3 regions of the Vibrio sp. Of14-4 genome follow, and region 2 is predicted to be linked to each of the others. Evidence: predicted binding sites of a transcription regulator. Region 2 holds the regulator's gene; each other region holds the start of a gene.
What was found. Region 2 encodes CRP, which controls carbon source genes, mostly activating them, when cyclic AMP is high. Its sites were predicted from a motif close to TGTGANNNNNNTCACA; they were not measured.

Region 1 (8,283 bases), on a different contig from region 2:
GGAAAGAATTATCGATACTGTATGGGGAAATGGGTATGTGGGTTCTTATATACTCACTGTACGTGTCGAGGCTATGGAACGTAGCGGCCTGCTTAAGGATATCACCACATTATTTGCCAATGAGAAAATAAAGGTGACCAGCATGAAGAGCCGAGTTGATTACCGCAATCAGTTATCGATTATGGACTTTGATCTTGAAGTGACCAATGTCGAAGTTTTATCTCGCGTCTCCAAGCGGGTGGAGCAGATAAAAGACGTCATGTCAGTGAAGAGATTAGGCTAGTTGGTTTTCAATTTGATTTTAAGGTGAGTGGTTGATGCCACTCACCTTTTTTGTTTAAAGGAAAAGAGTAATGAGTCACCCAATAGAAGAATTAGAACAAATAATGATGAAGTTACGTGACCCTGAGCAAGGATGTCCGTGGGACTTACAACAAACATTTGACACTATTGTTCCACATACGATTGAAGAAACCTATGAAGTGGTTGATGCCATTCACAAGCGAGACTGGTCCAATTTACAAGAAGAGTTGGGCGATCTTTTGTTTCAAGTGATTTTTTATAGTCAGTTAGCGAAAGAGCAGGGGTTGTTTGAATTTTCCGATGTTGTTACTGATGTTAACCAGAAGCTGACTCGTCGCCATCCACATGTATTTTCGGATGTTGAGTTTTCAAGTGAAGAAGAAATTGCAGACAACTGGGAAGCAGAAAAAGCCAAAGAGAAGGCTGAAAAAGGCAGTTCTGAACAAAGTATTTTAGACTCTGTCCCTAGTTCATTACCCGCATTATCGCGAGCAAATAAAATTCAAAAAAAGTGTGCCCGTTATGGATTTGACTGGGATTCTTTAGGGCCAGTGGTCGATAAAGTTCGAGAAGAAATTGATGAGGTGATGGATGAAGCGCTTCAGGTATCGCCAAATGAAGAAAAACTTGAACTAGAGCTGGGAGATTTATTGTTTGCCACAGTGAATTTAAGTCGTCATCTAGGAAAAGATCCTGAATCGGCATTGAGTAAAGCTAATCATAAATTTATGCGCCGCTTTAAAGGGATAGAATCTATTGTTGCGACACAAGGTAAACAATTGAAAGACTACGATTTAGAGCAGCTTGACGAGTTTTGGAATCAAGTCAAACAGCAAGAGTCATAGTTCGACATAGCCAAAAATGCGCTATTCTAATTTGATTTGAAGCAAGAAATAAAAAATGACAGTGTGATAGATTTCACGTTGTGGCGATAAGGGTCTTCTGGTATATTTATCTCCCGTCCAGAAGAAAACCCATTTCCCTCATTCAACCAATTTCAGGTTAAACATGACGACAAATTACATTTTTGTTACTGGCGGGGTCGTATCCTCTCTAGGTAAAGGTATTGCAGCAGCATCACTTGCCGCTATTCTTGAAGCTCGTGGTCTTAAAGTGACTATGATGAAGCTGGATCCGTACATTAACGTCGATCCGGGTACTATGAGCCCAACTCAGCACGGTGAAGTTTTTGTAACGGAAGATGGTGCTGAAACTGATCTAGATCTTGGTCACTATGAGCGTTTTATTCGCACTAAGATGAGTAAGCGTAACAACTTTACTGCTGGTCGTGTTTATGCCGATGTTCTGCGTAAAGAGCGTCGTGGTGATTATCTAGGTGCGACGATTCAGGTTATTCCTCACATCACGAATGCGATCAAAGATCGTGTGATTGCAGGCTCTGAAGGTCATGATGTCGCTATTGTTGAAGTCGGTGGTACAGTCGGTGATATTGAATCTTTGCCATTTATGGAAGCGATTCGCCAGTTAGCGGTGGAATTAGGGCGCGAGCGTGCTATGTTCATGCACCTGACTTTGGTTCCGTATCTAGCCGCCGCTGGTGAAGTGAAAACAAAACCCACTCAGCACTCTGTAAAAGAGCTGCTTTCGATTGGTATTCAGCCTGATATTTTGGTTTGTCGCAGCGATCGCATGATCCCTGCCAATGAACGTAAGAAGATTGCATTATTCTGTAATGTTCCAGAGAAAGCCGTCATTTCAATGAAAGACGTCGACTCTATCTACAAAATCCCACAGTTGATCAAATCTCAAGGCCTTGATGATCTTGTTTGCGCTCGTTTTGGTATTACCGCACCTGAAGCTGACTTGTCTGAGTGGGAGCAAGTCATCTACGAAGAAGCTAACCCGACAGGCGATGTCACCATAGGCATGGTCGGTAAGTACATCGAGCTACCAGACGCATACAAATCCGTCAACGAAGCGCTCAAACATGCGGGTCTTAAAAATCGACTCAATGTCACCATCAAATATGTAGACTCTCAAGATGTTGAGAGTAAAGGTGATGAAGCGTTGGCTGGCCTTGATGCGATTTTAGTTCCTGGTGGATTTGGTGATCGTGGTATTGAAGGTAAAATTCGCTCTGCCCAATATGCGCGTGAAAATAATGTTCCCTATTTAGGCATTTGTCTTGGGATGCAGGTTGCACTGATCGAATACGCGCGCAATGTCGCAGGTCTTGAAGGTGCGCATTCAACAGAATTTAATAAAGAGACTAAGTACCCCGTGGTTGGATTGATCACAGAATGGGTTGATGGCGAAGGTAAAGTTGAAGAGCGTACAGAAACCTCAGATCTTGGTGGTACTATGCGTCTTGGTTCTCAGTTGTGTCACCTAGAGAAAGGCACTAAAGCGAGAGAGTTATACGGTAGTGCGACTATCCATGAGCGTCACCGTCACCGCTATGAAGTCAATAATGTGCTTCGACCTAAAATTGAAAAAGCTGGCTTGAAAGTGTCAGGTTTATCTGCGGATAAAAAATTGGTAGAGATGATTGAGAATCCAGCTCACCCTTGGTTTGTAGCGGCTCAATTCCATCCAGAGTTTACCTCCACACCGCGAGATGGACACCCGCTATTTGCTGGTTTTGTAAAAGCTGCAGGTCAATTTTCCCGCGGTGAGTTTGAGAAGTAAAAAAAGGATATAGGCAGTAGCAAAAGTTGTGCTGCTGCCTTTTAAGTTTGACATTTATATTTGAACGAGAGGAATCATCAATGTCTAAGATCGTTAAAGTTCTAGGTCGTGAAATTATCGACTCACGTGGTAACCCAACCGTTGAAGCTGAAGTGCACCTAGAAGGTGGCTTTGTTGGTATGGCAGCAGCACCATCTGGCGCTTCTACAGGTTCACGTGAAGCTCTTGAGCTTCGTGATGGTGATAAAGCACGTTTCTTAGGTAAAGGTGTTCTAAAAGCAATCGAAGCAGTAAATGGTGCGATTGCAGACGCTCTAGTTGGTAAAGATGCGAAAGATCAAGCTGCTGTTGATGCGGTTATGATTGACCTAGATGGTACAGAAAACAAATCTAACTTCGGTGCTAACGCTATCCTAGCTGTTTCTCTAGCGAATGCTAAAGCTGCGGCAGCTGCCAAAGGTATGCCTTTATTTGAGCATATTGCTGAGCTTAACGGTACTCCAGGTCAATTCTCTATGCCTTTGCCTATGATGAACATCATCAATGGTGGTGAACACGCAGATAACAACGTTGATATTCAAGAGTTTATGATTCAGCCTGTTGGCGCTAAAACTCTGAAAGAAGGTCTACGTATCGGTGCAGAAGTTTTCCACAACCTAGCTAAAGTACTGAAAGCGAAAGGCATGAGCACAGCAGTTGGTGATGAAGGTGGTTTTGCGCCTAACCTAGAATCAAACGCTGCTGCACTTGCAGCAATCAAAGAAGCGGTTGAACTCGCGGGTTACGAGCTTGGTAAAGACGTGACGCTAGCGATGGACTGTGCTGCATCTGAGTTCTACGACAAAGAAGCGGGTAACTACAACATGAAAGGTGAAGGTAAAATCTTCTCTTCTGAAGAGTTTAACCATTACCTAGCTGGTCTAGTTGAAGAGTACCCAATCGTTTCTATCGAAGACGGCCTAGATGAGTCTGACTGGGATGGCTTTAAGCACCAGACTGAGCTACTTGGCAACAAGATCCAACTTGTTGGTGATGATCTGTTTGTAACCAATACTAAGATCCTTGCTGAAGGTATTGAGAAAGGCATTGCTAACTCAATCTTGATCAAGTTTAACCAAATTGGTTCTCTGACTGAAACACTAGCTGCTATCAAGATGGCTAAAGATGCAGGCTACACAGCTGTGATCTCTCACCGTAGTGGTGAAACTGAAGATGCAACCATTGCTGATCTAGCAGTTGGTACAGCAGCAGGTCAAATCAAAACGGGTTCTATGAGCCGCTCTGATCGCGTTGCTAAGTACAACCAGCTAATCCGTATCGAGGAAGCGCTAGGTGAACGTGCTCCTTACAACGGTCTTAAAGAAGTTAAAGGCCAGTAAACACTGCTCTTTTAGTTCGCTTTCTTAAACATCGCCTCTATTATTAGAGGCGATTTTTTATGGCTATCACTTTATCCAGAGTACTCTTCATCACCTGTCAGAGGAAACCTAAGATCGAAACTTTTGGGGTTTATTTGGCTGCTTATTTTGGGTATGGCTGATTTCTGGACAGAAATCGTTTTGGTATATCTCGCCCCATTTGATTCAGTACGAAAAAAGTGCGTGATTGCTCGATATTGTTATCGAGCCGTCTCTATGATTTCCGTCTGTTTTTGCATTGACTCTCCTCCTAATTCTATGCGGTGGCTATTATGCAGTAGCCGATCTAGCAGTGCATCTGCGACGGTCGCGTTGCCGATCATGTTATACCACTCCTTTACTGGGAGTTGGCTGACCATGATGGTACTGTTCACTTGATAGCGATCTTCGAGTAGTTCAAGTAAATGTCCTGCATGATCTGGGGTGAGTTTTTCCATTCCCCAATCATCGATTATCAGAAGTTGTTTCTTCGCCAGAGCTTGAAGCTGTTTTTGGTAGGTGCCGTCTAAGCGCCCTGAGCTCAAATCGTCCAGCAATCGGCTTAAGCGATAATAACGAGAGCTGTAGAGTTGCTCACAAGCTTGGGTGGCCAGCGCGCATGCCACGTAGGTTTTTCCCGCACCTGTTGGGCCTGTAATCAGTACATTTTGTCGCTTTTGCAAGTAGCCCGTCGTCTTTCACCCAGCGTTGCATCGTCCTTATCGATATCCCAACGCAGCTGCACGCTCTAGTTTTAGTCGCTCCACTATTGATAGCTTCTTCAATGAATGTAACTATTTTTAGCCGCTCAGAGAGAGGAGTTAATCTTCCTCGCTTGGTTCCCAGAGGGCATTGAACTTTTCCCGCAAAACAAGGAGGGCAGCAGTTTCCGCTAAGGCTTTATCTTTTCGGGCCAACTCTTTTTCTAGTGCCTTGATTCTTTTCTTATCTGCACGGCGTTGAGAGTCTTGTTTGTGTTTACTTTCACTTTGCGTTTGGTGAGCTTGAATGGATGCAGTTCGCCACTTTTTTACTTGTTCCACGAAGAGGCCTTTTTCTCGGCAGTAGGCAGATAGCTCATGCTCGGACATTGTGGCCGTCTCAATAACAAAAGAGAATATCTGTTCGGCACTGTAATTTACACTCCCTCCGTCGTCATTAGTTGGCAGCAAACCTTCTTCTTTCAATTCTTGTCTCCACTTGTTAACTGTTCCATTCCCAACATCCAATTTATCAGCAATATGCCGAACCGAATAACTATATGGGGGAAGTAACCAAACTCTTCCTTGCTCTCTTACCTCTAAATCAATTGCAGGCCTTGCCATGTTGTCTCCTTAAATAAGTTAAATAAATAGGAGACAACTATGCTGACACAGGGGGGAATGGGTGTCCGGATAATTGCGGAATCGGTGTCCTGATTGCTCCGGAATACGCAGTACGCAACGGTTATCAGCCTGAGCGCTCGATACAAACTGAGCTGGGTGACATCAAGGTGAAGATCCCGAAGGTTAGTGATCGCTCTAAAAACGGGATCAAGTTCAATAGCCGTTTGATCCCCATACTTGAAGCGAACTAAGCACCTAGAAGAGTTTATTCCTTGGCTCTACTTACGTGGGATATCGACGGGCGACATGCAGCCCGCTTTAGAATCATTACTTGGAAAACATGCCGGTGGCTTGTCTCCCAATACCGTGTTTCGTCTTAAGGCATAGTGGGGAGAAGACTATCACCAATGGCGTAAGCGAGATCTCAGTAAACGTCGGTTTGTGTATGTCTGGGCCGACGGTATCTACAGTAAAGTGCGTATGGATAACAAGCTGTGTCTGCTTGTTATGCTTGGGGTGGATGAAACAGGCCGAAAAGAAGTGCTCGCAGTTGTCGATGGTTTTCGAGAATCAGAAGCGAGTTGGCTTGAAGTTTTGAATCAACTGACTTCACAAGGCTTAATGAGCGCGCCACAGCTTGCTATCGCTGATGGAGCACTTGGGGTCTGGAATGCCGTAACAAAGCACTGGCCGACAACGAAGCAGCAACGATGTTGGGTACACAAGACCGCTAATGTACTCAACAAAGTCCCTAAATCAGTACAACCGCGAATGAAGGAGTCCTTACATGATATTTGGATGGCAGAGACTCGGGATGATGCTTATCGCGCCTACGGTGCTTTCAAAAAGTGGTACGAAGCCAAGTACCCCAGGGCAGTAGAGTGCTTGGCTAAAGACAAAGAAGAAATGCTGGCATTCTATGATTTTCCAGCAGAGCACTGGACTCATATTCGGTCGTCAAACCCTATTGAGTCAATGTTTGCAACGGTTCGGTTGAGAACCAATAAAACCAAGAGTTGTGGTAGTCGGACGACGACAATGACCATGGCATTTAAATTAATGAAAACCGCTGAAGCCAACTGGCGTAGATTAAGAGGCTTCAAGTTACTTGGGGATGTCATTGAAGGGAAAGACCTCAAAGATGGCATCCGCTCAAATCAGGACGATCAACAGGATACTGCGCTGGAAGTCGTACACCAGATTTGACTATAGCTCCCTTTAATGAAGTGTCCAGTTTAGCTGGATCAGAACATGTTACATAAGTTAACAAAATTTAATCATTCCATTGACAAATTAATTACAATACATTAGATTTCAGCAGCTTAATGCGAAACGGTGAACTATTTCCCGTTCAGTTTTTCATTATTATAAGAGTCGTAGAGTATGGTAAATCGAATAGATTTCACCTTTGAAGTTTCAGGGGTCTCCGGGACATTTAAAGTCCAAAGCTTCCAAGCTGTTTCTTCTCCCTTTGAAATGAACCTGACGGTATTGTCTGTCGATGATTCCATCACATTTGATACGTTAAGCCTCAAAATAGAGGAAACATGGAAGTCCAATTTATAGAGAAGAACCCAGATCATCCACTACTTATAGAAATATTGTTACAACGTCCCTACAACTACGATTTAGATTGTCTATCAGCCCAAGCGAGTAATCTACCCAAGAAAGTTTCATTAAGAGGATCTCTATAGTGAGAGGATTTATTGAAGGAATTTCTGGAAATTTATTTATAATCAATAGTTTAAATGCATTTTCGTATGCATTTATATTGCCGGTAATGAGCGTTTACCTAGTAGATGGTATTGGTGCAAGCTTATCATTCATTGCTTACTACAGTGTGAGCGTCGCCCTTTCAGGAATATTTTTTAGCCACCTGTTCGGAGCATTGGCAGATAAAGGGGTCAATGACCGCTTGCTATTTATAATATCAGTTGTCTGCATTATGATTTCTTCTGTCTCATTTACTTTTGTCACTGAACCATGGCAAGCATTAGCTGTAGGTACAATTCTATTGGGGCCGGGTAACGCCAGTATACCTTTGTTATTATCTATGATTAAAAGGTTTGCAGACCAATCCGGCCAAAATATCACTAGCTTAAATACACAAATGCGATCAGGTGTTTCTGCTGTTTGGATTGTTGGTCCAGCCCTAGCTTTTATAGTCGCGGACTCATGGGGATACATTGCAAACTTTTATATTGTTTTTACTCTATCTGTTTTTGTGATGATTCTGACTATAAAATATCTTCCGACATTTAACAAAATAATTGAACCTCCATCACCGCCAAAAGGTCAACCTTCAGCCGTTCCAATATTCGCCTTACTTTTAGGCCTGGTCATTTTATTAGGCAACTTAGCAAATCATGTTTATCTAACGATAATGCCACTATATTTAACTCAAGAGCTAAGCATACCATTGTATTTCCCTGGATTGCTCCTAGGGATAACAGCTATGTTTGAAATACCAGTCATGCTCTACGCTGCCAGAGCTTCAGAAAAATACGGAAAAGAACAATTAATGGCATTTGGATTCATTTGTGCGGTTATTTATTATTTATTAATACAGTATGTTACTACAATCCCACTTCTTATCTTGAGTCAGGCTT
Region 2 (8,283 bases):
AAATTTTCCTTTTAAAGCACTACATACCGTACTGTCTTTGCAAAGCATGTTATAGTGAAGTGCAACAGTGGACAGTTATTCATAGACAAGGGTTGTCATGTCAGCAAAACATCCAGTTATCGCCGTTACTGGCTCTTCAGGTGCAGGTACCACCACCACATCTGAAGCTTTTCGCAAAATGTTCAATATGATGAAAGTCAAGCCAGCTTGGGTTGAAGGAGATAGCTTTCACCGCTTTACTCGCCCCGAAATGGATGTTGAAATTCGCAAAGCTCGCGAGCAGGGGCGACACATCAGCTATTTTGGACCTCAAGCCAATGACTTTCCTGCTTTAGCTGAATTTTTCCGCAAATATGGCAATGAAGGCACAGGCAAGGTTCGACGTTATCTCCATACCTTTGACGAAGCGGTTCCCTACAATCAAATGCCTGGCACTTTTACCCCTTGGCAAGAGCTACCAGAAAGCTCTGACGTGCTGTTTTATGAAGGCTTGCATGGTGGCGTTGTCGACGGTGAAGTTAACGTTGCGCAGCATGTGGATTTTTTGATAGGCATGGTGCCTATCGTCAACCTTGAATGGATTCAAAAATTCGTGCGTGACACCCGAGACAGAGGACATTCACGAGAGGCCGTGATGGACTCGATTGTTCGCTCAATGGATGATTATCTTAATTACATCACACCACAGTTTTCTCGTACTCATATTAACTTCCAGCGAGTACCTACCGTCGATACATCAAACCCACTCAACGCCAAAGGTATCCCAAGCCTTGATGAGAGTTTTGTTGTCATCCGCCTTCGGGGAATAAAAAATGTCGACTTCCCATACCTACTGGCAATGATAGATGGCTCATTTATGTCACGTCACAACACCATAGTTGTACCCGGTGGAAAGATGAGTTTTGCAGTCGAATTGATAGTTAGGCCAATACTTCAGCAGTTGATAGAAACGGGAAAAATTGGTTAAGACTTACTTTGTATACAGGATTACTTTTGATTGCGTGATCAGGCGCACATTTTTGTACACAAAATAGCCAAGTGAAGGCGATTAAAATCAAGAAATCAATTCAAAAAAAAGATACTATTTGAAACAGAAACAAAGATGGCTTGCAGCATTTGAAAAGTGCTCTTATCCTAATAAGTCTTGATTCAAGGCTTAGCTAAAACATGGAAAGAAGCAAGCGTACCCTGCAGAGGAAGTGAGATATTATGGTTCTAGGTAAACCTCAAACTGATCCAACATTAGAATGGTTCCTTTCACACTGTCATATTCATAAGTACCCATCTAAGAGCACACTGATACACGCTGGTGAGAAAGCGGAAACGCTTTACTACATAGTTAAAGGTTCAGTTGCGGTACTTATTAAGGACGAGGAAGGCAAGGAAATGATCCTGTCGTACCTAAACCAAGGTGACTTTATCGGTGAGCTTGGTTTGTTCGAAGAAGACCAAGAACGCACAGCGTGGGTTCGAGCAAAATCACCTTGTGAAGTGGCAGAAATTTCTTTCAAGAAATTCCGTCAGCTTATCCAAGTCAACCCTGATATCCTAATGCGCTTGTCGGCTCAAATGGCAAGTCGTTTGCAGGTAACCAGTCAAAAAGTCGGAGATCTTGCTTTCCTTGACGTAACTGGCCGTATCGCTCAGACACTGCTGAATCTTGCCAAACAACCAGATGCCATGACGCACCCTGACGGCATGCAAATCAAGATCACACGTCAAGAGATTGGCCAGATAGTTGGCTGTTCACGCGAAACAGTAGGTCGCATCTTAAAGATGCTTGAAGAGCAAAACCTAATTTCTGCACATGGTAAAACGATCGTCGTCTACGGCACTCGATAACCATTGTTCTATACATAAAGCCGAGTTCATGATTGGACTCGGCTTTTTTTCTTATTTGTTAATTAGCTTGCTCTATCCTAACCTTAGTTTGAATTTCAACCGTAATTTTCAGGCAGGATGGACTCATGATTTTAAAGCTACTTTCTTCTCTGGTATTGGCTTTCAGCCTAGTTTTTTCATCAATCTCAATTGCCCAAACGACCATTATTCACCCTATCCCACGGGAAGGTTCTGAGCTAGACCAGTACGCTATCGACCTCATTCAGTTTCTTGTGGATAAATCAGGCGAAGGCATTTTGCTCCAACCTTACAAAACACCTGTTGACTCACAATCACGTAAAGTCACTCTGCTCAAAGAAGGCAAAATTACGGTAGATTGGCTAGGCGCCGATAAGACCCTTGAGCAAGAGCTACTTCCTATTCGCTACCCAGTTTTTCGAGGCCTCCTTGGCCATCGTATTTTTATCACCAATAAAACCACTGCAGCCAAACTAGGCAGCATAAACAGCATAGAGGAATTGCGTAAGCTTGGTATGATACAGGGGCAAGGCTGGGCAGATGTAAAGGTCTTAAAGTCCGGCGGATTTAAAGTGAGAGAAGTACCCAGCTTTGATAATATCTTTCGTATTGTTGATAGCGAGCGTACCGATTTATTCCCACGAGCCGTTATCGAACCCTACAGCGAAGTTGCCCAGCGCAGTCAATTATCCAACCTAGTGGTTGATGACAAACTGATGCTGATTTACCGCTTTCCTATGCTGCTGTTTGTGAGCCCTAAGAATCCTGAGGTAGCAGCTACGCTAAAAAAAGCATTTGAAGCTTCATACCAAGATGGTTCATTTGTTGAGTTCTTTGAAAAAGCACCTCTAGTGAAAAAAACCTTCGAACAAGCGGGCATAAAAAGCAGAAAAGCGTTTAGTATAGATAACCCCCACCTAAGCGAAGAAACGCGTTCGATCCCAGACCAATATTGGCTTAGCGTAACAGAATAGAAAAAGGCGCCTTAGTTGGCGCCTTTTTATTCAGAAGTCTATGTGTCCCCACTCAAGACTCGCTATTTGTACTCTCAAATATCTTATCAGCCGACGCTGCGACAAACCCAGGATATAATTCACCATTACTCATAGGGTAGCGTTTAGCAAACTCATAAAAGCCGCCAGGGATTATCTGGGAGCCTTCTGTGAAAGATACTGGCACTTTATCTGCCATGGTCGAGGATTGCTCAAGTAAAACGTCTGGTGAGCCTTTTACCTCCCCGCCTGATTCATTAATTGTGAATCCAGCTTGACGCAAATGATCATTAACCTGTTTTGCTTCATCGAACGCAGTCAGTTGATTGACACTCACGGTAAAGTGGTTGGCTCCATAGCCGTGAGCAGCAAGCCAAGAAGCGTATTCACTTTCTTTGGCAAGTTGCTGGTAGTCTTCAAAACTCAGTTGCCAAAGACGCCCGGAAGATAAAAATTCAAAGCTTGTCAGTTTGCTAGTATCAATCTGATCGACTAACTTCTTGACTATATTCTGCAATTGCGGCGAGCACTCTTCTACTTTTAGCTCACTAATAAAGACTTTAGGTTGCTTAGGATCTGGATGTTCGTAATGTTTCGCCACCAATTTTTTCGCCTCAAATTGGTAATCTCCACATGGGGTGTAACCAACATCAATAAAGGGCTTGGCTATCGCTTCCATACCAACTGGGCTTAAATTAAAAGTTCGCAGAGCGATATGGTCGTTAATCAGGGGCTCGCTTTCTTGCAATAATTGATGAATTTTATCTGCTGAGGGGCATAAGCGCTGAATATAGTCATTCCATAACGACTGAAATAAAACATCTGGCGTCATAACGCCTCCTTGTCTAGTTTATTGGGTTGAGAGTCAGCTCGCTGACCCAGCGAGCCTTCCCTTTTCGCTAAAGGTGCTATATGTGCTAGTTATAACTCCACACCAGGACTCAATGTTTCAGGTAACACGGTTTGATCGCCCTCCATCGAAGCCATTGGATAGGCACAATAATCAGCCGCATAATAAGCACTTGGGCGAAGATTACCTGAAGCGCCAGGGCCGCCAAATGGCGCGTCACCACTTGCCCCTGTCAGCTGGCGGTTACGATTAACAATGCCTGCTCTAATATGGTCGACAAAATATTCCCACTCGCTATCATCGGTAGAAACAAGCCCTGCGGATAAACCAAAGCGAGTGTCATTGGCAAGCTCGACTGCTTTCTCTAGACCTTGGTATCGAACGACTTGTAGTAAAGGACCAAAATATTCTTCATCTGGCAGCTGCGCAATTGGCGTGACGTCTATGATACCTGGAGTGACAAATGCAGCCTCACCTGCTTTAGCTTCTAACAAGCTTTGACCTCCAAGCTTAATCAGATTCGATTGAGCCTGAAGAATAAAGTCGGCTGCCGCTTTTGAAATTTGTGGCCCCATAAAGGGTGCAGGTTGCGCAAAAGGTTGATCAACATGAATCTTTTGCGTAGATTCAATCAACTTAGCAACTAAGGCCTCCCCTTTCTCCCCCACAGGAACATAAAGGCGACGTGCACAAGTACAGCGCTGGCCTGCGCTAATAAATGCCGACTGAATAATGGTGTATACGGTTGCATCTAAGTCACCATATTGCTCAGAAATCACCATAGGGTTGTTGCCACCCATTTCCAAAGCCAGCATTTTGTCTGGTTGACCAGCAAACTGACGATGCAGGATATGACCGGTATTGGCACTACCAGTAAACAACACACCATCAATACCTTTGGATTCAGCCAATGCAACGCCTGTTTCTTTAGCACCTTGAACCAAGTTAATCACGCCGGCAGGCAGACCTGCTTGTTGCCATAACTTCATTGCGAACTCGCCTGTTAGCGGCGTTTGCTCAGATGGTTTAAATACCACAGTGTTACCAGCAAGTAGGGCTGGGACTATATGGCCATTTGGCAAATGACCAGGGAAGTTATAAGGACCAAATACCGCCATGACTCCCAAAGGACGATGACGTAAAACAATCTGGTTACCTGCCGCTTCACGTTGCGCTTCACCTGTGCGGTCATGATAAGCACGAATTGAAATAGCGATTTTACCCGCCATCGCGGCCGCTTCCGTTCGGGTCTCCCACAAAGGCTTGCCCGTTTCTTTAGCGATAATCTCTGCGATTTGCTCACTGTTTTCTTTCACTTTCTCAGCAAAAGCGAGCACGATTGATTCACGTTCTGTATAGCTGCATTTTTTCCAGCTCATAAAAGCATTTCGAGCGGCACTGACCGCTGACTCAACCTGCTCGGGAGAAGCACTTTGTCCTTGCCAAATTACTTCGTTGTTGTAAGGGCTGGTGGAATTTATTGCTTCGCCGTGCCCATCCAGCCACTCACCTGCAATCCAATGTGTCATATGATTATTCCTCTCAATTACTGGGCCAACATGCGAACATAGTCACCTTGCTTAACTTGCAAAGCCTCAGCCGCTTCTGGGGATAAAATGACAGACTCAGAGGCCTGATCATATGCAGCCTTAGTCGCTACCGCTCTAAAATGCTCAAAAGAAGTATTTGAGATTAGGTAATCCTGCGAGCTAGAGTGCTGCGCAATCGATACTTTTGCTCGGAATGAGTGGCGTACAGATTCGATATTGCGCATATCACACTCAACCGATGGACCACCATCGAAAATATCGACATAGTTGCGACAAGTGAATCCTTCCTTTTCAAGTAAGCGCAGCGCAGGTTTGGTGTTTTCGTGTACTTGACCTATGACCTCTTGGGCCTCTTTACTGAGCAAGTTAATGTAAATCGGCAGCTTAGGCATCAGATCGGCAATGAAGCCTTTTTTGCCAATACCGGTTAAGTAATCTGCCATGGTAAAGTCGATGGAGAAAAAGTGCTCTTGTAACCATTGCCAAAATGGTGAGTTACCTTCATCGTCAGACACCCCGCGCATTTCGGCAAATACGGTTTTAGAAAAACGATGTGGGTGCTCGGCCATCATCAAAAACCGACACTTTGACATTAACCGACCGTTCAATCCGCCGCGAAAGCTAGGTCTTAGGAATAAAGTACAAATCTCACTGCAACCTGTGTAGTTGTTACCAAAAGTCAGCAGCTTTACAACATTATTGACCCCAAGTTTTGGCGATGAGTGAACTATGGTGCTGATATGATAAGAATAAAATGGCACATCCCAACCAATGGAAGCTTCGACACCCGTGCACCCTGCTACCTCGCCACTTTCACTATCAAACCCAACCATTAAATAGCCTTCATCACCAGGCTCGGTGACATTGGGTTTGGAAAAACTGTATTCAGAGTGTGTAATACGGTTGGTCAATAACTCTTCGTTGACCGGAAGTGATGTAAATCCATGTCCAGATTCGACGGCGCAAGTATGCAAAGCATCGTAGTCCGACATTGTTATCGGGCGAACAACTAGCATCGATATTCCCTCCTGATGCATAGGTCAGCGCCACGTTCATCAAGATTTGGCTCATATCTAGCCAAATAGCATTCACAACAGGTTATAGGATTTAAGAGCCGAGGATCGTCTTAGTGTTGGGAATACCTAATGCGTGGAACTGAAAAAAGAAGATCGCCCCGCTAGGACGATCTTCCGTGTTTCTTAATTATTTACTTAGTGTTGCTAGAGCTTTATCAAGCCTTGATAAACCCTCTTCAACTTCTTGCTTAGTGATGACCAAAGATGGTGTAAAGCGAACAACGTTAGTACCCGCGACCAGAACCATCAGGCCTTCTTTACCAGCGGCTACCAGCACATCTCGCGCTCGGCCTTGCCACTCGTCATTGAGCGCTGCACCGAGTAACAAACCTTTACCTCGAATTTCAGCAAACATCTGATATTTTTCGTTGAGTTTGTTTAACCCTTCTCTAAACCATGTTTCGCGCTCAGCAACACCTTTAAGTGTTTCTGGGTCGCTGACGATATCGACCACAGCTTCAGCGACTGCACAAGCAAGTGGGTTACCCCCATAGGTTGAGCCGTGTGTACCAATTTTAAGATGCTCAGCAAGCTCTGCAGTGGTGAGCATAGCGCCAATTGGGAAACCGCCACCAAGTGATTTTGCTGTACTCAAAATATCTGGGGTCACACCAAGGCCTTGGTAAGCATAAAAGTGCCCCGTACGGCCGTTACCTGTTTGTACCTCATCAAAAATAAGCAGCGCGTTGTGCTTATCACACAGTTCACGAACCGTTTGTACAAATTCGTCGGTCGGCGCGATGATGCCCCCCTCTCCTTGAAGAGGCTCCATCATAATCGCGCAAGTGCGATCTGAAATATGCGCCCGTAAGGTCTCGATATCGTTGTACGGTAAATGGGTCACGTCACCCGGTTTGGGACCAAAGCCATCAGAGTATGCTGCTTGTCCACCTACGGTAACGGTAAAGAAAGTTCGGCCATGAAAGCCTTGTTTAAAGGCAATAATTTCAGATTTCTCCGGACCAAACTTATCTGCAGCATAGCGACGTGCAAGCTTAAGCGCAGCTTCGTTGGCCTCTGCGCCTGAGTTGGCATAAAACACTTTGTCTGCAAAGCTCACTTGGGTGAGTTTTTTCGCCAAACGCAGCGCAGGCTCGTTGGTCATAACATTACTTAAATGCCAAAGCTTTTGACCTTGCTCTGTTAGAGCATTAACCATAGCTGGGTGACAATGTCCAAGACAGCTCACCGCAATACCACCTGCAAAGTCGATGTACTCTTTGCCTTGCTGATCCCAAACGCGTGCACCTTCACCTTTAACAGGCACCATTTCCATCGGGTTATAACAAGGTACCATGACCTCATCAAACAAACCGCGTTCTACTTTACTTTCAACTGTCATTGCACATTCCCTCTCAATACCGCATGCCAGGCAATTTTTGCATCCTTGCCTTCTTATTAATGAAAGCACATTTTGTTTTGCATATGAGCAATTACGGCATTGTATTTACATTTAATTAACCATTTCAATAGTGAATTATTCTTTTTATTCAACCATGAATAGGCAACCCCTCACTTTCATTGAGTATTTATGCACTAAGTCACTGCTTTTATGAAGCAATATATTCTTATAGCTAACATAAGCTGTCGTTAAACATGGTAATTACAGGCTTGAGATGTTAAAGCTCAAAGGGGTAACGAATAGTTTTTCACAACATATTCTCAGCATAAAACATGAAATAAATGTTAAAAAAAGTGATCGCTATCAGGTTTTTAATCGGGGGCGAAATGGGGAAAGCGGCGAGGTATCAAGCGCCATGGCTGCAAATACCTTAACGCTTATATCAAATGTAGCTTAAGTTCTGAGAGCAAAACCGCTCTCAGATTCGATAAACAAGTAACAACGGATTAATCTAGGTTAACACGCTCTAACTTCACTGTGTGCCCACCAGTATTGTGCTCATTACCATTGGTATAATACAAAGACACTTGGCCATCGCTATGAAGGTAATACT
Region 3 (8,283 bases), on a different contig from region 2:
TCGCACCTGCCCAAATCTCTTTGGATAAAAGTGTTTTTACATCTAACTTCAACCCTATGGAAAACAGCAGTATGGTTACCCCAAGATCGGCAAGTGTTACTATGGTCTCATTACTTTCAAAGCCGAACCCATGGAGAGCAAAGCCTGCTAGGAGGAAACCAACCAGTGGCGGTAAGTGACATTTAAGGCTAACAAAGCCAGCGAGAAAAGCAGCAGAGAGTAAGACGAGTTCCATATAAATTTGAGTCTTCTTATGAATTAAAAACGGGCTACCTATGTAACCCGTAAGTCTAACGTATGAAACAACATATCGCGCTCAATCTTCTAGTAATTTTTGCAGTAACTCACCATTGAGCATGGCACGTTTGATCATTGAAAATGCGCCTAATGTCGGCTTTTTATCAATTTCAGACGCCACTATGGGCAGATTATTGTGGAAAGTGGTCAATGATTGATTTTCCACATTACGCTGAATGGCAGGGAAGACAATATCTTTACATTGGGTGATATCACCCGCTATGACAATTTTCTGAGGATTGAAAAGGTTAATCGTGATAGCAATCGCTTTGCCAAGTTGGTTGCCTACTCGGATTAAGCTTTGTTTGGCAAGCTCATCGCCAATATTGGCATGCTCGCATACATCTTGGATAGTCAAACCTTCTTTACCGCTCAAGCTGGATTCATACCCTTGCTTGATTAGCTTTTTAATCCGCTCAAGAATCGCGGGGTTCGCTGCGACGGTTTCCAAGCAACCAAAGTTGCCGCACTGGCACTGTTCTCCTAATGGATCAATTTGAATGTGACCAATCTCGCCCACATTACGGTTGAATCCGAGAAAAACTTGCCCATTCACGATAATGCCAGCACCAGTCCCACGGTGAACGCTCACCAGTATAGAATCTTGACAATCCTGACTTGCTCCAAAATAGTGCTCGGCTAAAGCCATGCCCCTAACATCGTTGCCCACGAAACATTGTACGTGAAACTTATGCTCTATGATGTCTGCCAGTGCAAGGTTATCTACTGTGATGTTGGGCATATATTCAACAACACCATTCTCGGGGTTTACAAGCCCAGGTAATATAATACCTATCGCAATAAGTTGGTTTATGATGGTTTGGTGGGAGTCGATAAATTGCCTGAGGTAGGCGGTCAAACCGTCGACTAAGTCGTCCTGTGTTGTATAAAAGAACTCTTGGGACTCTGATAATAGCTCTTCACCACCGAGGTTGAAGAGGCTAAATTGTATGTAATCCCTTCCAAGGCGGATTGCGACTGAATGGAAAGGGGCTATCTCTGTGGTCAATGAAATCGCTCTCCTGCCACCTGTAGAAGCTTGCTGAGCGACCTCTTTTATTAATCCACGCTCGAGTAACTGACGGGTTATTTTGGTCACACTAGCAGGTGCTAGCTGACTTACATCGGCAACTTGGATTCTCGATATTGGGCCTTGTTGATCAATTAATCGATAAACGGCTGCGCTGTTTAGTTGTTTTACTAAGTCTACATTACCTATTTGTCCGCCATTCATTCTCAACTTTGCTCATATTGTCCGTTAACAACTGTCGCTTGAACATTGAAGTCACGATCAAAAATGGCGAGGTTTGCAATCATGCCTTGACGTATTAGGCCTAATTTATTGTCAACGCCTATTGCCCGTGCAGGATATAATGTTGCCATTCGTAGTGCTTCGTCCAAAGCGATACCGACATGCTCTACTGTATTTTGAACCGCTTCAATCATGGTCAGCGCAGAGCCGCCCAGTGTGCCATTTTCATCAACACACTTGCCATTGCGGTAATATACTTTCTTACCGACAAAAATAAAGTAATCCATGTTTGCACCTGCAGGAGCTGTGGCATCAGTCACTAATACAAGCTTTTCCCCCTTGATTTTGTGAGCAATTCTAATATTCGCATAATCAACATGGAGCCCATCAGCAATAATACCGGCATACACACTAGGTGTATCGTAAATAGCCCCGACGACACCAGGCTCGCGACCTTCCATTGGCGACATAGCATTGAATAAATGAGTGGCAAAGGTAATGCCTGATTCGAAGCCTTTACGAGCTTGAGGATAGGTCGCATTTGAATGGCCGATTGATACTGTAATGCCAGCTTGCTTAAGACGTTGAATATGCTCGGGTGCATTATGCTCAGGTGCAAGCGTCACTTTAGTAATGACATCTGAATTATCGCAAATTAACTGGATCATCTCATTATCGGACGGGCGAATATAGTCGATATTATGAATGCCGTTTTTTGCTTTATTTAGATAAGGCCCTTCGAGGTGTAACCCTAGAGACTGGTTCTGGTATTTAGCCTGATACTCTCTCGTTGCCTTGATTGCTTGGATCATATCTTGGTCAGATGACGTGATTAGCGTTGGTAAGTAGCTAGTACATCCTGATTTTAGATTTGCTCTATGCATGATTTCGAGTGTTTCAGAGTTTATCGCATCATTGAACATGACTCCGCCACAGCCATTGAGTTGCAGATCGATAAAACCAGGGCTTAGGTTCGCGCCATTTAAATCAATGATCTTGATATCATGAGCGAGTTCCGCTCTCGGGCATACAGCACTAATCAGCTGATCCTTAATCACGACGGCATGATCAATGAGAATATCGTTACTGGTGAAAATTTTACAATTAGTTAGCGCATACATGTTTAGCGAATCCTCATTAATTAAATTTATGCATCGGCCATTATTTTTGTGATCGTATATGCATAAGGTTTTTTTAACTTTATTTGTGAACTGCAATTAGAGGTAAATTATCCCAATCAATGAGTGGTAATCAATAGATTATGCAGGTCATATGCTTAAACAAACTTATCTAAGTCAATGTCATTGAAGACGTTATTGAGATCTATATTCATCCTTCGTTTTTATTTTTGCGCTTACGACAAGTAAACTTAAAACGTCACTCAAAACGGCTAAAATTACCATTTTTTGAATTGTAAAATAAGTTTTATGATCTTGCTAGCAAAAACCTCTTTCTAGCCTTAAATCTGGTGATAATAGTCACAATTGATAAGGTTTAAATTTGCAGGGCGAAATTAAAAGCATACACTGGAAGAACTAAATTGGGTGGCTAAAAAAAGTTACCGAATACCATAAAAGAAAAATATTAAATCCTATAGGGGGAACTGATAGTGAATGTTCTTGGGTATTTCCAAAAAGTAGGTAAGGCGTTGATGGTACCCGTCGCAACGCTTCCTGCTGCTGCAATATTGATGGGTATCGGGTACTGGATAGATCCAACCGGTTGGGGAGCAAACAGTGCGGTTGCAGCGTTCTGTATTACGGCCGGCAATGCGATTATTGGTAACATGTCCGTACTTTTCGCTGTAGGTGTTGCCTATGGTATGTCTAAAGATAAGGATGGTGCTGCTGCCTTATCTGGTTTTGTTGGTTTCCTCGTGGTTACCACTTTGCTGTCTCCCAGCGCGGTGTCACAAATCCAAGGCATTGATATTAGTGCAGTGCCTGCTGCATTTGGCAAGGTTAATAACCAATTTGTCGGTATTTTAGTGGGTATTGTCTCAGCTGAGATCTATAATCGCTTTTCACATGTTGAGCTTCACAAAGCGCTGGCATTTTTCTCCGGTAAACGTTTGATTCCGATTTTAACCTCGTTTGCAGGTATCTTTATCGCCTTTGTTTTGATGTATATTTGGCCTTCGGTTTACGGTGGGCTGGTGAGCTTTGGTGAGTCGATTCAAGGAATGGGTGAGCTAGGTGCTGGTATATATGCGTTTTTTAACAGACTTTTGATTCCAGTTGGTCTTCATCATGCACTCAATTCAGTTTTCTGGTTTGATGTTGCAGGCATAAACGATATACCTAATTTCCTTGGCGGAGCAAAATCTATTGCTGAGGGTACAGGTATTGTAGGTGTGACTGGTATGTATCAGGCAGGATTCTTCCCCATTATGATGTTTGGTTTACCAGGTGCTGCGCTGGCGATTTACCATACATCGAAATCTAAGAACAAAGAAAAAGTTGCATCTATCATGCTTGCTGCAGCCTTTGCCTCTTTCTTTACTGGCGTGACTGAACCGCTTGAGTTTTCGTTCATGTTCCTTGCACCTATGCTATATGGACTTCATGCCTTATTAACCGGTATATCAGTCTACATCGCAGCCTCAATGCAATGGATAGCAGGTTTTGGCTTCTCTGCTGGCCTTGTTGATATGGTTCTTTCTTCACGAAATCCACTTGCTGTAAATTGGTATATGTTGATAGCCCAAGGCTTAGTCTTCTTCTGTATCTACTATGCGGTTTTTCGCACCGTGATTGTGAAATTCAACCTTAAAACACCAGGTCGTGAAGAGGAAGACTCCTCTGAGCTTGTCGCTTCAGGTAGTTCATCGGAGCTTGCTAAGCAATACCTCAAGGCCCTTGGCGGACATGAAAATCTTACTGCAATTGATGCTTGTATCACGCGCTTGCGTTTAACGATTAAAGATACCAGTGTGATTAATGAATCGACCCTTAAGAACCTTGGAGCTATGGGGGTAGTGAAACTGGGCGCTAATAACGTTCAAGTTATTCTTGGTCCACTTGCTGAGATAGTGGCGGGTGAAATGAAGAAAATTCCTAAAGATGAAGACCTGTCCTCGGTTGTGATCCCAACTTAAGATAGATTACTCATTCTAGAGCCTCCTGCGGGAGGCTTTGTTGTTTTAGGCTCGGAGTAGAGTATGACGGTCGATCAATTAGGTTATTTTGCGCTTAATTGGTAAAAATGAATCAATATTTGCCAATTTACACTAGGTTGTAGTTGTGTAATGGCGAAGAATTGTGGATTATTAGGCATTAAATGCTTGGAGCATGTGTATTGCTTCTTGCTAACTACTTTTCTGAACAATACTACAACCATTGAGGTGATATAGATGAGTGAAGCTGAGGCTCGTCCATCGAACTTTATCCGCCAAATCATAGATAAGGATTTAGCGGATGGTAAACATGCTAGCGTACATACTCGTTTTCCGCCGGAACCGAATGGTTACCTGCATATAGGTCATGCTAAGTCAATTTGCTTAAATTTTGGTATTGCTCAGGACTACCAGGGTAAATGTAATCTTCGTTTTGATGATACTAACCCAGAAAAAGAAGACGCAGAGTACGTTGAGTCTATTAAGGATGATGTGAGCTGGTTGGGCTTTGAATGGGATGGTGAAGTTTGTTATTCATCTAACTACTTCGACAAGCTCTATGGGTTCGCAATTGAATTAATTGAAAAAGGCTTGGCATACGTTGAAGAGTTGAGCCCTGATGAAATTCGAGAGTACAGAGGTACCTTGACTCAGCCAGGTAAGCACAGCCCTTACCGTGATCGTAGTGTGGAAGAAAACCTAGCTCTGTTTGAGAAAATGCGTGCAGGTGAGTTTGAAGAGGGTTCTGCGTGTTTGCGCGCCAAAATTGATATGGCTTCATCATTTATGGTGATGAGAGATCCTGTTTTATATCGTGTTCGTTTCGCTGAGCATCACCAGACGGGTGATAAGTGGTGTATATACCCGATGTACGATTTTACACATTGTATTTCTGATGCTCTGGAAGGTATCACACACTCTTTGTGTACATTGGAATTTCAAGACAACCGCCGCTTGTATGATTGGGTTTTAGACAATATTACAATTGATTGTCAGCCGCATCAGTACGAATTTAGCCGCTTAAACTTAGAATATACGGTAATGTCTAAGCGTAAACTCAATCAGCTGGTCACTGAAAATCTAGTTGATGGGTGGAACGACCCACGGATGCCAACCATTTCAGGTTTGCGTCGTCGTGGTTTTACCCCTGGCTCTATCCGTGAGTTTTGTAAGCGCATCGGTGTCACCAAGCAAGACAACATGATCGAAATGGGATCGCTTGAGTCATGCATTCGAGACGATTTAAACGAAAATGCGCCGCGAGCGATGGCGGTACTCGACCCAGTCAAAGTTGTTATTGAGAACTTTGAACAAGGAAAGGTAGAGTCACTGACAGTCGTAAACCATCCCAATAAACCAGAGATGGGAGAACGTGAGGTTCCATTTTCTCGTGAACTGTGGATTGAACGCGAAGATTTTCGTGAAGAAGCGAATAAGAAGTACAAACGTCTCGTTTTAGGTAAAGAAGTTCGCCTACGTGGTTCTTATGTCATTAAAGCTGAACGTATTGAAAAAGACGAGCAAGGTAACATCACGACAATCTTTTGCTCATATGATGCTGACACATTAGGTAAGAACCCTGAAGATGGTCGTAAAGTTAAAGGTGTTATCCATTGGGTTTCAGCAGATAAGGCTGTGCCAGCTGAAATTCGCTTGTACGATCGCTTGTTTACTGTGCCTAACCCTGCTGCTGCAGATGATTTTACTCAGTCTGTTAATCCTGAGTCGCTTATTGTGATGAATGGGTTTGTCGAACCAAGTCTAGTTGATGCTGAAGCGGAAAAAGGGATTCAGTTTGAGCGAATGGGCTACTTCTGTGCCGATGCTGTCGATTCAAAACCCGAAGCTTTAGTGTTTAACCGCACTGTTGGGTTGAGAGATACTTGGGCTAAAATTGAGGCTAAGTAATTAATATCTAATGAATTATAAAAAAACCCACACTAAACAGGTGTGGGTTTTTTTATATTTCTTGTACGCGTTCTAACAGGAAATGGCGGTCATTATTTCTTGTTATGGGCATTAGGGTTATCTTTACAGTTACCTGTATTGCATTTGCCGTATAGATATAAGCTGTGGTTTGTAAGAGTGACATTATATTCGGCAGCGATTTGCTTCTGTCTTTCTTCGATAATGTCATCTGCAAACTCGATTACTTCACCACAGTCTAGACAAACTAGATGATCGTGATGGTGCTGAGTTGAAAGTTCAAATACCGACTTTCCACCTTCGAAATGGTGTCGAGTGACAATTCCTGCATCATCAAACTGGTTCAGAACACGATACACTGTTGCCAAGCCGATTTCTTCACCAAGATCTATCAGCTTTTTGTACAGGTCTTCTGCACTGATATGTTGGCACTCAGGTTGTTGTAGTACTTCCAAGATCTTTAACCTTGGTAAGGTAACTTTTAGACCAGCATCCTTTAGAGCTTGGTTGTTGTCCGACATAAATTTTCCCATCAATTAACCTCTGCAATGAGCAGAGTTCACTATTGCTACCATTATAGGGTAGTAGACGGTAACAATAAACCACGAACTTCAAAGGGTTACTATTATTAATCTCATAAACGAGTTTAACATCACTGTAGGATCTCATCAGACCAGTTACAATCCTTTAACATTGTGACTCAAGAGCGTAAGTTTGGAAGATAAGTATGGGTAAATTAGTCAGCAGTTTATACAGACCTAAGGTAGTTAAATTTGCTTTGAACATATGGCCACCCTTTTGGGGAGCAGGTATCAGAATTGTTTCAATTAGTGAGGATTTCCGTGAGGTAAAAGTAAGGCTTAAGTTGCGCTGGTGGAATAAAAATGCCAATCGTACTCAATATGGAGGCAGTATTTTCTCTTTAACTGACCCTATTTACTGTTTGATGTTGATGGGTATCTTAGGTGATGGATATTTTGTTTGGGATAAGCAGGCGAGCATTAATTTTATCAAGCCAGGACAAAGCGATCTTTGTGCTGAGTTTATTGTTACACAGGAAATGCTGGATAGTATATTGCAACAAACTGTCAATGGAGATAAATCATTTCCAGAGTTTGTGATTTTTGTAAAGGACAATGATGGGAATGTGGTTTCAGAAGTAAAGCGTCAGCTGTATGTACGTAAAAAGCCAGATTATAGAAATCAGACTGCCGAAGAGAAGCAAGCTGCATAATAAGGCCTTCCAACCTGAAGACCTTATTCACTTGAGGGTTAGCCCTCAAGTTCTGCTAAGCACATTTCTTCATGAATTTGCTTACACCAATTTGTCACACGTTCGTTAGTCAGTTCTGGCTGACGGTCTTCGTCAACACATAGACCTACAAACAAACTGTCATCACCTTCAACAAGACCTTTGGATGCTTCAAACTCGTAGCCTTCAGTTGATGTATGACCTAAGATTGTGCCGCCTTTAGATTCAACAATATCACGGACAGTGCCCATAGCATCGCAGAAGTACTCTGCATAATCTTCTTGATCACCGCAGCCAAAGATAGCAACGAGTTTGGTAGAGAAGTCAATTTGTTCAAGCTCAGGGAAAAAGTCATCCCAGTCGCATTGAGCTTCACCGTAGTACCATGTTGGAATGCCTAGCAGTAGTAAGTCGAAGTTATCTATGTCTTCCTTACTGCTT

Region 1: MHN79_RS13825 (CTP synthase) is a predicted target of CRP. The motif match lies at 1,211-1,226, and genes of this name have one in related genera.
Region 3: nagE (N-acetylglucosamine-specific PTS transporter subunit IIBC) is a predicted target of CRP. The motif match lies at 3,017-3,032, and genes of this name have one in related genera.

The regions. Positions count from the first base shown of each region.
Region 1 covers NZ_JAKRGI010000013.1:82,924-91,206, reverse strand. The annotation lists gene relA (GTP diphosphokinase) at 1-283, shown strand, start outside; gene mazG (nucleoside triphosphate pyrophosphohydrolase) at 354-1,148, shown strand; gene MHN79_RS13825 (CTP synthase) at 1,312-2,952, shown strand; gene eno (phosphopyruvate hydratase) at 3,033-4,331, shown strand; partial or broken gene MHN79_RS13815 (ATP-binding protein) at 4,571-5,035, opposite strand; gene MHN79_RS13810 (hypothetical protein) at 5,171-5,674, opposite strand; partial or broken gene MHN79_RS13805 (IS256 family transposase) at 5,785-6,880, shown strand; gene MHN79_RS13800 (hypothetical protein) at 7,058-7,240, shown strand; gene MHN79_RS13795 (sugar efflux transporter) at 7,368-8,283, shown strand, end outside.
Region 2 covers NZ_JAKRGI010000014.1:57,529-65,811, forward strand. The annotation lists gene MHN79_RS14340 (YheU family protein) at 1-15, shown strand, start outside; gene MHN79_RS14345 (phosphoribulokinase) at 98-967, shown strand; gene crp (cAMP-activated global transcriptional regulator CRP) at 1,210-1,842, shown strand; gene MHN79_RS14355 (amino acid ABC transporter substrate-binding protein) at 1,968-2,834, shown strand; gene MHN79_RS14360 (DUF1338 domain-containing protein) at 2,887-3,684, opposite strand; gene astD (succinylglutamate-semialdehyde dehydrogenase) at 3,774-5,231, opposite strand; gene astA (arginine N-succinyltransferase) at 5,249-6,268, opposite strand; gene MHN79_RS14375 (aspartate aminotransferase family protein) at 6,456-7,670, opposite strand; gene MHN79_RS14380 (hypothetical protein) at 8,177-8,283, opposite strand, start outside.
Region 3 covers NZ_JAKRGI010000011.1:105,698-113,980, reverse strand. The annotation lists gene MHN79_RS12710 (cation:proton antiporter family protein) at 1-235, opposite strand, end outside; gene MHN79_RS12705 (ROK family protein) at 317-1,531, opposite strand; gene nagA (N-acetylglucosamine-6-phosphate deacetylase) at 1,534-2,670, opposite strand; gene nagE (N-acetylglucosamine-specific PTS transporter subunit IIBC) at 3,159-4,646, shown strand; gene glnS (glutamine--tRNA ligase) at 4,902-6,572, shown strand; gene fcrX (ferric iron uptake transcriptional regulator FcrX) at 6,665-7,111, opposite strand; gene MHN79_RS12680 (DUF4442 domain-containing protein) at 7,318-7,824, shown strand; gene fldA (flavodoxin FldA) at 7,863-8,283, opposite strand, start outside.